2 regions of the Sphingomonas sp. M6A6_1c genome follow, and region 2 is predicted to be linked to the other one. Evidence: riboswitches for the same ligand, from Rfam matches in the RefSeq annotation. Region 2 holds a riboswitch; the other holds the start of a gene.
The links. Region 2 has a riboswitch for cobalamin ahead of ACLBWH_RS11875 (CbtB domain-containing protein). Riboswitches for the same ligand answer to the same signal wherever they lie in the genome.
Positions count from the first base shown of each region.

Region 1: another riboswitch for cobalamin. It lies ahead of ACLBWH_RS12805 (TonB-dependent receptor plug domain-containing protein); the one in region 2 lies ahead of ACLBWH_RS11875 (CbtB domain-containing protein).

Region 1 is NZ_JBKEZO010000005.1:350,030-356,828, reverse strand. Features, by position in the region: gene ACLBWH_RS12810 (aminotransferase class I/II-fold pyridoxal phosphate-dependent enzyme) at 1-533, opposite strand, end outside; gene ACLBWH_RS12805 (TonB-dependent receptor plug domain-containing protein) at 533-2,452, opposite strand; cobalamin riboswitch at 2,588-2,791, opposite strand; gene cobU (bifunctional adenosylcobinamide kinase/adenosylcobinamide-phosphate guanylyltransferase) at 2,820-3,344, shown strand; gene ACLBWH_RS12795 (response regulator transcription factor) at 3,396-4,079, opposite strand; gene ACLBWH_RS12790 (DUF4118 domain-containing protein) at 4,079-6,739, opposite strand; gene kdpC (potassium-transporting ATPase subunit KdpC) at 6,736-6,799, opposite strand, start outside.
Region 2 is NZ_JBKEZO010000005.1:160,265-167,063, forward strand. Features, by position in the region: gene ACLBWH_RS11845 (TcfC E-set like domain-containing protein) at 1-80, opposite strand, end outside; gene ACLBWH_RS11850 (hypothetical protein) at 93-578, opposite strand; gene ACLBWH_RS11855 (hypothetical protein) at 598-1,170, opposite strand; gene ACLBWH_RS11860 (hypothetical protein) at 1,513-1,698, shown strand; gene ACLBWH_RS11865 (DUF1636 domain-containing protein) at 1,918-2,328, opposite strand; gene ACLBWH_RS11870 (CbtA family protein) at 2,325-3,047, opposite strand; gene ACLBWH_RS11875 (CbtB domain-containing protein) at 3,070-3,294, opposite strand; cobalamin riboswitch at 3,325-3,452, opposite strand; gene ACLBWH_RS11880 (histidine phosphatase family protein) at 3,491-4,039, shown strand; gene bluB (5,6-dimethylbenzimidazole synthase) at 4,044-4,685, opposite strand; gene cobF (precorrin-6A synthase (deacetylating)) at 4,682-5,437, opposite strand; gene cobA (uroporphyrinogen-III C-methyltransferase) at 5,434-6,156, opposite strand; gene ACLBWH_RS11900 (cobyrinate a,c-diamide synthase) at 6,153-6,799, opposite strand, start outside.

The sequences.
Region 1 (6,799 bases), 190 kb from region 2:
TCAGACGCCTGCGGGCACAGGCCGGGCGCAGGGTCGGCATAGGCTTCGTCGAGCACCAGCGGCATCGTCGTCGCCAGCAGGCCGGCCGGATCGGCGATGCGCCCGTCGGGATTGGCCGGGCTCGCCAGCACGAACAGGTCGTGGTCGCCCGGCCCCTCCGCCACCAGTTCCGCCTCCGGCCACGCCGCGCGATGCCCGGCATAGCCGGGATGCCGCACCGCCGGCGCGCGGGCGCTGATCAGCGGCGCGAGCAGCCGCATCGCCAGATCGGTCCCCGGCACCGCGACGACCTGCGCCGCGTCGGCGACGCCGAACGCCCGCGCCGCCGCCGCTTCCAGCGCCGCGATTTCCGTCGGTTCGGGCAGGCGATCGAGCCCCACGAGCGTCTCGACCGGCCAGCTCCACGGCGCAATCCCGGTCGACAGGTCGATCCAGTCCGCGCGGCCGAACGCCGCGCGCGCCTCCGCCACCCGCCCGCCATGAGCGCAGAAGGTGGCCCAGGGATGCGGGGCGGTCGGGCGCGGGACGATCATCAATAGGTCAGGCGAACGCCGCCGAAGGCCCCGCGCCCCGGCTGGCCATATTGCAGGATCGTCTGATAGCGCGCGTCGAACGCATTCTCGATCCGACCATAGACCTCGACATGGTCGACGATCGGGAAGGACGCGCGCACGTCGGTGACGACATAGCCGTCGAGCCGCTGCGTGTTGGACGCATTGTTGAAACTGTCCCCCACCGCGGTGACGGTCGCGCCGGTGGTCAGCCCGAACGGCCAGCGATAATCGGCGTTGACCGACACGCTGTTGTCCGGCCGCCGCGCCAGGTCGCGGCCGGCATTGGCGGTGCCGGTCGAACGGTTCTTGGCATCCAGATAGGTGTAGGCGGCGCTGACCGTCAGCGCCTCGACCGGGCGCAGCGTCAGCGCGAATTCGACGCCCTGCGCCCGCGCCCGCGCGACATTGTCATAGGTGCCGAACGGCCGGTCGGCGCAAATCCCCACCGACGTGTCGCAGGACACGAAATTGATGAGGTCGAACGAGGTGCGGCGGAAATAGGTCGCGCTCGCCTCGACCGCGCCGTCGAGCGCCTTCTGCGTCACGCCCGCGTCCCAGCCGCGCGAGCGTTCGGGGCGCAGCGCGCCATTCCCATATTCGCTCTGCAACTGGTACAAGGACGGCGCCTTGAACCCTTCCGAATAGCTCGCGCGGATCGCGGTCGCGCCGTCGTTGGGCGTATAGACGCCGCTGCCCGACCAGGTCGTCGCGCCGCCGAAGCGATTGTGATCGTCGTGGCGCACGCCGCCGGTCGCGGTCAGCCCGGCGATCGGCGTCACCGCGAGCTGGCCATAGACGCTGAAGATCCGCGCCCGTCCCTGCGTCACCGGCCCGCCGTAGCTCGCCGTGGTGAAGCGCGACACCTCACGCTCCGCGCCGAAGGTGGCGAACACCGCGGAACTCAGATCGGCGACGCCCTGATATTCGATCCGGTCGTTGCGCCCTTTGCCAGCGAAGGTCTCGGTCGGCGTGCCGTCGGGATCGTAATTGTGCCGGTTGGTATCGGTGTGCGCATAGCCGAAGCGGTTGCGCAATTTGCCGCCAAACAGCGCCGCGTTGAGGCCGGCATAGCCGGTCCACTGCTCGGACTCGCCGTATTCGCGGGTGTCCTGCAGAGGGAAGCCGCCGTCGATATCGGTGCGGCCGTTGGAATAGAAACCGCGCAGGTCGACCGACACGGTCGACGCCAGCGCGATGCCGAGGCTGCCGTTGGCAGCATAGTTGCGATAGCCGTCGCGCTCCGTGCCGGGCGCATAGGCCGAGATGCCCTCGGTGGTGTAATAGCCGCCGCCCAGGCTCGCCGACACCGGCCCCATCTTGCCCGAGACGTTGGCGAAGCCCTGCCCGGTCTCGTGCCAGCCGCCCTCGACGCGCGCGTTGACCGCGACCTGTTCGGTCGGCTGGCGGGTGATGAGGTTGACGACGCCGCCGATCGCCTGACTGCCCCACAGCACCGATTGCGCGCCGCGCAGCACCTCGATCCGCGCGATATTGCCGATCAGCAGCCCGCCGAAGTCGAAGCCGCCGCCCGGCGACGAGGGATCGTTGAGCTTGATCCCGTCGATCAGCGCGACGGTCTGGTCGCTCTCCGCGCCGCGGATGTTGACCGAGGTCGCGGTGCCGACGCCGCCGTTGCGCGTCACGCTGACGCCGGGCGTCTGGCGCAGCAGGTCGGCGACGACGACCGCCTGCCGCTGGGTGATCGTCGCGGTGTCGAGGACGGTCACCGCCTGGCCGACGGTGGACGCGGGCCGCGCCTCGCGATTGGCGGTGACGAGGATGTCGCTGCCGGCGTCGGCGACCTGCTCCAGGCCACTGGTCGATTGCGCATTCTGTCCGAAGGCAGGTGTCGCGACCGCGATGCACGGCAGCAGGATGAGACAGGCGTATTTCGTCACGATGGTTTTCCCCTCGTTGCAACAACGGGAGCACGCACCGCGGATTCGCCGGAACCTTTGGTCCGCCGCGCAACGCCCCCAACATCGTCGTCTCGCGAGGAAACCCTCGATCGCGCCGGCACACCCCGTCCGCACGAAGGACAACCGCGACGGGCAGGTCTCCTGGCTCGCGGGTCGTCGCCCTGCCCGGCCTTCCCGGATCGGGATGATCCAGTGGCACACGGAGGAGCAGGGCTCGCCGGTCACAGTTGCGGGGGCAGCCCCGGCTGGCGAGCCTCAGGCTCGCTTCCGGGTTCCCTTTTCATCCCATCTCTGGGAACCTGTCGCATCGGCGCCCCTATAACCCCGCGGAGACGAAGGCAAGATGATCGCAGCCAAGACGCTGTTCCTGGGCGGTGCCCGCTCGGGCAAGAGCCGGCTGGCGCAGGCCGCCGCCGAGCGCTGCGCCGGCCCGCTCCATTATCTCGCCACGGCCGAGGCATGGGACGGCGAGATGACCGACCGCATCGCCCGCCACCGCGCCGACCGCGACGCGCGCTGGACGACCGTCGAATGCCCGCTCGCGCTGCCCGAGGCGATCGGCGGGATCGGGACGGGCGCGATCCTGATCGACTGTCTGACGCTCTGGCTGACCAACGTGATGCTCGGCGACCACGATGTCGCGGCGCGATCGGACGCCCTGCTCGCCGCGCTCGCCGCGACCCCGCTGCCGCTGTTCGTCGTCAGCAACGAGGTCGGCCTCGGCATCGTCCCCGACCATCCGCTCGGCCGCGCCTTCCGCGACGCCGCGGGCCGGCTCAACCAGCAGGTCGCGGCGGCGATGCGCGAGGTCTATTTCGTCGCCGCCGGCATGGTGCTGCCGTTGCAGCCGTTTCCGGGACGGGAGTCCTGACGGCCGCCCCCAATTCCTCCCCGGCACGGGGAGGAATGTACCGAAACGCCCTCACCCCACCAGCAGCCGATATCCCACGCCCAATTCGTTGGCGATCACGCTTCCCGTCGCGCTCGGCTCCTCCAGCTTCAGGCGCAGGTTGCGCACGACGATGCGCAGATATTCGACCCGCGGATCGTCGTCGCCGCCCCAGGCCGCCGCCAGGATGCGCTGGTGCGTCACCACCCGCCCGGGATGGCGGGCGAGCACCGCGAGCACGTCATGCTCCTTGCGCGTCAGATGGAACGCCTCGCCGCCCCGCCGGACGATCCGCTGGTCGAGGTCGATCTCCAGCCCGTCGCGGCGGATGACGCTCGCCGCCGCCGCATCGATGCCGCGGTGGCGCAGCGCCGCGCGCAACCGCGCGAGCAATTCCTCGCCGTCGAAGGGCTTGGTGACGTAATCCTCGGCGCCGAGATCGAGCGCCGCGACCTTCTGGTCGGTCGCGTCGCGCGCCGAGACGACGAGGATCACCGCATCGCCCGCCCGGCGGATCAGCGGCACCAGTTCGAGCCCGTCGCGATCGGGCAGGCCGAGGTCGAGCAGTACCGCGTCGGGCGTCTCGGCGGCGACCGCCGCGAGCGCCTCGCGGCCGTTGATCGCCTCGACCACCGCATAGCCGGCGCGTTCCAGCGTGTTGCGCAACAGCCGGCGGATCGGCTGTTCGTCGTCCACCACCAATATCTTGGCCGCCATCAGTCGCGCTCCTCCGCCATGTCGCGCACGATCAACGCCGCCGGAAAGGACAGGCCGAAGCGCGCGCCCGCCCGATCCTGCCGGTTCGCCGCCTCGACGCCGATGCCCATCGCCGCGGCGAACGCCTTGACGATCGCCAGCCCCAGCCCGGTGCCGCCGATCGCGCGATCCGAACCGGCGAAGCGGCGGAAGGTGTCGAACACCTCCGCCTCGCGCCCCGGCGGCAGGCCCGGCCCCTCGTCCTCGACCGACAGCAGGATGACGCCGTAGCGATGGCGCGCCTCGACGCGGATCGGCGTGCCGGGATCGGCATAGCGGCCGGCATTGTCGAGCAGGTTGAGCAGGCAATGGTGGAGCAATTGCTGGTCGGCGCGGACCAGCGGCAGGTCGGGCGGCACGTCAAGCTGCACCGCATGCCCCTCAAGCGCGCGGCGGGCGTCATGCGCCGCGCCGGCGACCGCATCGGCGAGGTCGACCGCCTCCATGCGCAGCGTCAGCGCCCCCGCCTCGACCCGCGCCATGTCGAGCAGGTTGGCGACGAAGCGATGCAGCCGCGCCGCCTCGCCCTCGATCGTCGCGATCAATTCCGGCGTGGCGCCATGATGCAGCTCGGCGGCCGCGGCGATCACCGCGGTTAGCGGCGTGCGCAGATCGTGGCTGACCGACGACAGCAGCGCGGTGCGCAGCCGCTCGCGCTCGCGCATCGCGCCGAGGTCGCGCGTCTCGATCTCCAGCCGCAGCCGTTCGAGCGCCAGCGTCGCCTGTTCGACGAGGTTCATGAACAGCGGGATCTGGTCGGGGCGCAGCGGATCGCCGCCCGCCTCGTTGGCGAGACCGAGCACGCCGAGCGTCCGCTCGCCGGTCACCAGCGGCTGGAAGAACCATTGCGACGCGGCGAGCGTCGCCGAGCCGCGCCCCGCCGGCGCGCCGCCGTCATGGGCCCATTGCGCCGCCGCCATCTCCATTGTCTCGAGCCGATAGTCGCTGCCGTTCGCCGCCTGCACCGCCAGCCCCGCCCCCTCGGCGACCAGCATCACCGTGCGCAGCCCGAACAATTGCCCGACCTCCTCGCAGATCGCCTGCGCCACCGCGACGGGATCGTTCAGCCGGGTGAGCTGGCGCAGGAAGCCGGCGAGCGCCGCATTGGTCCGCGCGCTCGCCGCGGCGATGTCCGCCTGCGCCCGCACCCGCGCCGTCAGGTGGCTGGTCGCGATCGCGATGCCGAGCAGCACCAGCACCGACACGACGTTTTCGGGATTGCTGATCGTCAGCGTGCCGGTCGGCGGCAGGAAGAAGAAATTATAGGCGATGCTCGACGCGAGCCCGGCGAACAGCCCGGTCCACAGGCCGAACAGGCTCGCCGCCATCATCACCGGCAGCAGGTAGAGCAAGGCGACGTTGCCGAGGTCGAGGATATGGAACAGCGCGCTGGCGATCCCGGTCACCGCCGCGACCATCGCCCCTGTCCAGGCATAGCCGCTGCGGCTGCCCCAGCGGTCGGGCGGCGCCCGGCGCGGACCGCGCGCCGTGGCGGCCATCGGCAGCACGTGGATCGCGATATCGGGCGCCTCGCGCACCAGCCGGTCGACGATCGAGCCGTGGCGCAGCTCGAACCAGCGCGATCGCGACGATTTGCCGACGATGAGCTGCGTCGCGCGCGCCTCGCCGACATAGGCCTTGAGCCCGGCGAGTACGGTCTGCGCCGGCACCGCCGCCGCCGCCCCGCCGAGCTGCGTCGCCAGGTTCATCGCCCTGGCGACCTGACGGTGCTCCGCCGCGCCGAACCCCTGCGTGCGCGGCGTCTCGATGAACACCGCGGTCCACGGCGCATGCAGCGCATCGGCGAGCCGCTTGGCGGCGCGGACCAGCGATTCCACCCCCGCCGCCTCGCTGACCGCGACGACGACGCGCTCGCCGCCCGCCCAGGTGCCGCCGACGCCGAGCGCGCGGACATGGTCGAGCATCTGTGCATCGACCGCCTGTGCGGCGCGGCGCAGCGCCAGCTCGCGCAACGCCGACAGATTGGTCTTGGAGAAGAAATGCGCGAGCGCCCGCGTCGCCTCCTGCGGCAGATAGACCTTGCCCGCCTTCAGCCGCTCGATCAGCTCGTCGGGCGGGATATCGACGACCTCGATCTCCGCCAGTTCGAGGATGCGGTCGGGCACCGTCTCGCGCACCCGGACGCGGGTGAAGCCGGCGACGACGTCGTTAAGGCTCTCGACGTGCTGGATATTGACCGTGGAATAGACGTCGATCCCCGCCGCGAGCAGCTCCTCGACGTCCTGATAGCGCTTGGCGTGGCGGCTGCCCGGCGCGTTGCTGTGCGCGAGTTCGTCGACCAGCACCAGCCGCGGCGCCCGCGCCAGGATCGCGTCGAGGTCCATCTCGGCGAGGCCATGGCCCTCGTGTACCACCGTCCGCCGCGGCACGATCGTATAGCCGCGGGTCAGCGCCTCGGTCTCGCTGCGCCCGTGCGTCTCGACCACGCCGATGACGACGTCGACGCCCTCGCGCGCCTGCGCCGCGCCCTCGGACAGCATCTCGTAGGTCTTGCCGACGCCGGGCGCGGCGCCGAGGAAGATCTTCAGCCGCCCGCGCCCCTCCTGCGCGGCATGGCGCAGCAGGGCGTCGGGATCGGGGCGGGCGGCGGCGTCGTTCACCGGCCCGCGTCGAGCGCCCGGTTGAGCGCGAGCACGTTGACGTGCGGATCGCCGAACGGC
Region 2 (6,799 bases):
CAGCCGAGCGCCGCCGCCGCGGCCAGCGCCAGCCGCCAGCCTTTGGCGGGGCGGCACCGGATAACGGAAGCGCCGGACATGCCGTCGCGCCGCTATTCGGCCGCGATCAGCAGCGTCAGCGTGCCCGTATAGGGACCCGCCGTCGCCTTGCTCAGCTCGCTCGACCGCAGCACGATGATCAGGCTGGCGCTGTCGTTGCCGAGCACGCAGCCGAGATTGAGGCCGAGGCCGGTCGTCGCCAATCCGGTGGTCGCGATCCCGGAAGTCAATGCGGTGCCGGTCGCCCGGCCCGCCGTGCCGCTCCATTGCACCTCATAGGCCATCGGCGCACCGGCGCCGGCGAGCGTGAAGGCGCGATTGGTGCCGCTGCCGGTCGCGACGATATTGTAGCGGCCGAGCACGCCGGACGAGGAGACGCACACGTCCTTGCTGCTGCTGATGTCCGCATCGACCCCGACCGTGCCGAAAGCGAAGTCGGTGAGCCGGGTGAGCTGGATCTGCTGCGCCGCGGCCGGCGTGGCGCCGGCGAGCGCGGCGACCAGCATCATGCCGCCGGGCAGGACGCGCGGACATCCCATGGCCACGCTCCCGCTTCCGTCAGAGCGGGTTGACGAGTAGCGTCAGCGTGCCTGTGTAGGTGGTCAGCGACGGCATCGCCTGCAATTGCGACTGCGCGATGGTGACGATCAGGCTCGACGTCGAACTCGGCGTGGTCGCGCAGGTCGGCACCGCGGCGGTCGAGACGAAATTGCCCGACACGGTCGATGCGACCAGCGCTGTGCCCGAAGTCTGGCCGGAACTCTGGTTCCATTGCACGGCATAGGACACCGGCGTCAGCGCGCCCGAGGCGAGCGTGAACGCGCCCCCGGTGCCGCTGCCCGTTGCGGTGATCGTATAGCCCTTGGTGGCGGTGTTGCTCCAGACGCAGTTGTTCTGGGCGCTCTGCGCGGGTCCGTTGGGTTCAGCATTGGCGAAGCTGATGTCGCTGAGGCCGGTGATCTGCACCCGGCTCGGCACCGAGACGGTGATCTGGACGCTGCCCGTCGACGTCGCGCCGAGCGCGCCGTTCGTCGCCGCCGCAGCCGGCGTCGCGGCCAGCGCGGTGAGGCCAAGCAACGCGACCGCGCGGCCCGGCAGGAACTTTCCGAAAGCGATGATGTTCTGCTTCATGTTGCGCCACCCAAGTTGACCAGCGATATTCATGCCGGTGAATGTGCCGCGGGAGCGATCGATTGCTCGGATCGTCCGAATAGTTCGGCGTTAATCGGCTAATCTCATGGCGCCGTTAACAATGGGTGTAGCATTTTAACCACTATGATGTGGGTATAAGACGATTAGAACCGGAATTGTTCTATATCCCAGCAACAATTATCTACCTTATACAATATAGTGGGTTGAACGGTCGCATGGGGGTGGATCAGCCGAACCGCCGCATCGGGAACCTCATGGTCGCTGCGGAATTGTGCGGACGGTGCGCGGGCGAACGCGCCGCGCCATCGACCTGAGGACATTATGAATCGTATCAAGCTGGGCCTGTTCGGGGCCGCCCGTCCGTCGAGCGTTTCGGCCGATCTGCAAGCGCCGAGCGACGCGCGCAGCATCGAAGCGCAGGATCGCCTCGCCGGCCTGACCCCGGTCGAAATCGCCGCCGCAGAGGCCATGTCGCGTAGCGACGGCGTCGCGCTTGCCGCGAGCTGACGTGGGGGTGGTTTAGGACCGGTCGACCTTCGACCAAAGTCCTCCCCCGCCAGGGGGAGGTGGCATGCCGCAGGCATGACGGAGGGGGAGGTAAGCGACACCTCGGTTCCGTATCCTCCCCCTCCGTCACGGCTTCGCCGCGCCACCTCCCCCTGGCGGGGGAGGACTTTCTTTAAACTTCGCCTGTCGATCCGGCCGATTGTTCGACGGCCGGAGCGTTCACTCGACGAGGAAGCCCTCGGGCGGCGTGCGGGTGATGAAATGGCTCTTAACGCCCGCCGGCCATTGTTTGAACGGAACCTGCCCGGTGTCGCTGGCGGCGTAGAGCGCGGCATAGTCGAGGATGGCGCGTGCCGCGGCCGCGTCGGGGGTGAAGCGGCCGAGGACATAGCCGACCTTGCCGGGCGCGCGCAGATGGACGGTGCAGAAATCGGCGCAGGCGAACAGACACGGCATCTCCTGCACCGCGACGCCGGCGAGCGCGGGATCGGCGGCGCGCGCCGCACGCAGCGCGTCGACGAGCAGCGCGCCCCCGCGGCGGCCCTCGCCATCCTCGCGCGCATCCGCGGTGAGGCGGCAGGTGCTGCACGCGACCACGGCGGGTCCGGCGGCGACGGGGGTGAGCTTCATCGGGCGATCCGGCGTTGCTCGTCCATCACCGTCCGTTCCGCGGCGCGTCCGAACAGATCGGCGGCGACCAGCCAGAACAGCGCCTGCGTACCGATCGCGGCGAGGCGGAACTGCCAGAGCAGCGTCGCCGGGAAGCGTGCCGGCACCTCGTCGATCACCGGCAGCAGCAGCTGTACAAGCGCCACCGCACCGGCATAGACGCCGACCGCGATCAGCAGCCGGTCGAGCGCGGCGACGCGGCCGGCGAGCCGGCGATAGCTCCACAGGCCCAGGGTCGCCGCGGCCACCGACAGCGCGAGCATCGCGAAATAGGCGGCGGTGCGGAGCCGCACCGTCTCGTGGAGCCCGACCGCGGGCGGGGTAGGCGGATATTTGATCGCCGGCACCAGCACGATCACGACGAAGGCGGCGATCGCGAGCAGCAGCGCGAGGCTGCGCGGCCCGACCCGCGCGACCCGGCCGTACAGGCCCGCGAAGATGATCGCGAGCAGCCCGCCGAGCGCGGTGCCGTACAGGCTCATCGCGGTATAGAGGCCCCAGGTCTTCTGCGTCGCGCGGCTGACCAGTTCCTCGTCCGCCGCCATCGCATGGACGGCATGATGCGCCTCCAGCGCGACCGCGGCGTCGATCTGCGGTTCGGCGAACAGCAGCGCGAAGGTGGCGGCGACCAGCGCGCCGATCAGTCCGGCGAGCATCCCCCGCCAGAGCAACGTCCTCATCATGACCGTCTACCCGTCGGCGTCAGTGACAGGGGAAGCCGAGCAGATGGCGGCCGTCGTGGACATATTCGTGGACGTACATGCCATCGAACAGCGCGAACGCGCCCTGTTCGGTGCTGACGAAGTACAGCAGGATCAACGCGACGATCGCGGCGAACACCGCCCAGGGGGCGATGTCGGCGAGCGGGATGTGCGCGGTGCCGACGGGAAGGAAATCGTCGTCGAAGGCGGCGGTGGTGCCGGACATCAGTCAGTCTCCTGCCGGGAAAGCGCGCCCGGATGGGTGAAGGTGCCGGGCGGGGTCTGACTCTCGACAGGCTGGCGCCCGACGATCACAGTGGCGCGACCGCGCCGGATTTCCACCGGCTTCCCGCCCGGCTCCGATCCGCCATGCTGTGAACGCGGGGCGGGGATGCGTCAACCGATCAGGAGATTGCCGCCCGATGCCGACCCGCCTCGTCCTGCTCTGCGCCGGTGCCACCGCCGCGTCGCGCGCGGCGCGCTTCGCCGACTTGGCCGAGCCGCTCGACGCCGGCGGGCGCGCCAAGGTGCTGGCGCTCGACCTTGCCGGGCCGGCGGCGGAACGCTGCTGGGTCAGTCCGGCGGCGGCGGCGCGCGAGACCGCCGAACTGATCGGCCTCGCCGCCGAGGAGGCGCCGGCGCTCCGCGATATCGATGCCGGCGCTTGGACGGGCCGCCGCCTCGATTCACTTGCGCCGGAAGCGATCGCGACGTGGCTGGCGGCGCCCGAGGCGGGCGCCCCGGGCGGTGAGAGCATGGCGGGGGTGTGCGCGCGGGTCGGTCCGTGGCTCGACGCGCTGGGCGAGGGGCGGATGCTGGCGATCAGCCATGCCGCAGTGCTGCGCGCGGCGATCGCGCACGCGCTCGACGTGCCGGTGGCGGCGACGATGGCGATCGATGTCGCGCCGCTGTCGACGGTGGTGCTGTCGCGGCATGGCCGCTGGCGGTTGCAGGAACTGCGCCGCGACTGACGGGTCAGCGGTCGATGACGCGGTCGGCGAGCGGTTCGCGCACCTGCCAGCCGCGGCGCTCCAGTTCGGGGGCGGCGGCGGGCGCCTCGGGATAGCCGATGCAGAGCAGCGCGATCAGCGTCCATTCTGCCGGCACGTCGAGCAAGGCGGTGACATACGCGGGATCGAGGATCGATACCCAGCCGAGGCCGATACCGCGCGCGCGGGCGGCGAGCCACATCGCGTGGATCGCCATGACGGTGGAATAGCGCAGCATTTCCGGCATCGTCGCGCGGCCGAGGCCGTGGCCGGCGGCGGGCGCCTCGTCGCTGAACACCGCGAGCAATTCGGGCGCCTCGCGCAGGCCGTGCAGCTTGAGCCGGGCGTACTGCGCGCGGCTTGCGGCGTCGGGCAGCCGGTCGGCCGCCGCCGCACTGGCGGCATCGACATGCGCGGCTAGCGTCTCGCGCAGCCCGGGCGAGCGCAGCCGCACAAAGCGCCAGGGCTGGGCGTTGCCGACCGAGGGCGCCAGCGCCGCGGCGGCGAACAGCGCCTGCATCGCCTCCGCCGCGACGGGATCGCGGCGGAAATGGCGGACGTCGCGGCGCCAGTGGAGCAGCAGGTCGAGCCGGTCGCGGAACGCCGCGTCGAACTCGGGTGCGCTCACGCGGCCGTCCGGCGGAGCAGATAGGTGTCCATGATCCAGCCGTGTTCGACGCGCAGCGCCGCGCGCCGCGCGACGATCGCCGCGCCGGTGTCGGCGAGCGGGCCGGCGGCGAGCGCCTGTTGCGGCATGCCGAGATAGGCGCCCCACCAGATTGTGACGCCCGCGGGATCGAGCGTCGTGAACGCGCAATCGCCGTCCAGCATTACCGCCAGCGTATCGATACCTGCCGGCCAGCCCGCGGCGCGCAGCCGGCGGCCGGTGGTGACGAGCACCGGCGCGGCGAGCGTGTTGAGCGGGATGGCATGCGCGGCGGTCAGCGCCTGCAGGCTGGTGATGCCGGGCACCACGGTGACCGTCAGCGCCATGCCGCCGCGGCGCAGGCGCGCGGCGATCCGCAGGCTGCTGTCGTAGAGCGAGGGGTCGCCCCAGACGAGCATGGCGAGCCGGCCGCCGGCTGGCAGGTTGGTCGCGATCGCGTCGGCCCAGGCGGCGGCGATGGCGTCGTGCCAGTCGCGCACCGCACCCAGATAGGGGCCGTCCGCGGCGCGCTCGGGCAAGTCGAAGGCCACGACGCGGGTCGCGCCGGTCACCACCTCGGCGCAGAGCGCGCGGCGCAGGTCGAGGAGGTCGGCGGTGTCGGCGCGCTTGCGCGGCAACAGGATCAGGTCGGCGGCGCGCATCGCGCGTTCGGCGGCGCGGGTGAGATGATCGGGATCGCCGGTGCCGATACCGATGAGGTCGAGGTGGATCATGCCTCCTCCATCAACGGGCCGTAGAGGATCAATGCCGGTGCTTCCGACACGGTGTCACGTAGGCGGTCGGCGAGCGCGGCGATGGTGGTGCGGGTCAGCCGCTGGTCGGGGTGGCCGACGTTCTCGGCGAACAGCGCGGGCGTATGGGGAGGCAGGCCGTGCGCAGCGAGGTCTTCGGCTAGTGCTGGGAAGGTGCGTTTGGGCATGTAGATTACGGTGGTTGCTTCGGGGTCGGCGAGGGCCGCCATGTTGCGTGTTTGCGGCAGCGTGCCGGTGACGTCGTGGCCGGTGACGAACTGGACGCGCCGCGCCGACAGCCGCCGGGTGAGCGGGATCGCCGCCGCCGCCGCCGCGGCGCTCGCCGCGCTGATGCCGGGGACGATCTCGAACCCGATCCCCGCCTCGCGCAAGGCGACGATCTCCTCCTCGAGCCGGCCGAAGATGCCGGGGTCGCCCGATTTGAGGCGGACGACGCGCGCGCCGGTCGCCGCATGCGCGACGAGCAGCGCCGAGACGTGGCGCTGGCTCGGCGAGGGACGGCCGGCGCGCTTGCCGACCGCGACGAGATCGGCGTCGGCGCGGACGTGGCGCAGCACCGGCCCGGCCGACAGATCGTCGAACAGCACGATGTCCGCGGTGCGCAGCCGGTCGACCGCTTTCAGCGTCAGCAACTCGGGGTCGCCCGGCCCCGAGCCGACGAAGGAGACGAAGCCGGTCATCCCACCACCGCGATCAGGTGGAAGAACGTGCCCGACACGCGGCCCCGGTACGAACCGGTGTCGGCGAGCTCGGTCCCCTCCGCATCGGTGACCCGCGCCAATGCGGCGTCGGGCTGGTCGAGGATCGTCGAATAATGGAATTCGTGGCCGGCGAGCGTCGTCCCCGCGGGCAGCGCGGCGAGCGGCGCGTGCAGCGCGGCGCGGCGATAGCCGAGGTGCATCCGCCGCCGTTCGTAGCTGGTGACGAGGCCGAGCAGCCCGGCCATGCGGTGGCGCACGCCGGCGGCATCGATCAGCCCCTCGCCGAGCGCCATATAGCCGCCGCACTCGCCGTGGACCGGCCGCGTTGCGGCGTGCGCGTGGAGCGCGGCGCGGAACCGCTCCGCCGCGGCGAGGCGGCCGGCGTGCAGCTCGGGATAGCCGCCGGGCAGCCAGACCAGATCGGCGGCGGCGTCGGGCGCCTCGTCGGCGAGCGGCGAGAAGGGCAGGATCTCGGCACCGGCGGCGCGCCAGCCGTCGAGCAGATGCGGATAGGTGAAGGAGAAGGCCGCGTCGCGGGCGAGCGCGATGCGCTGCGCGGGCGGCACCAGCGGCGGCGGCGGGGCCGGGCTGCGCGTGCCGGCGTCGGCGGCGGCGCGCAGCC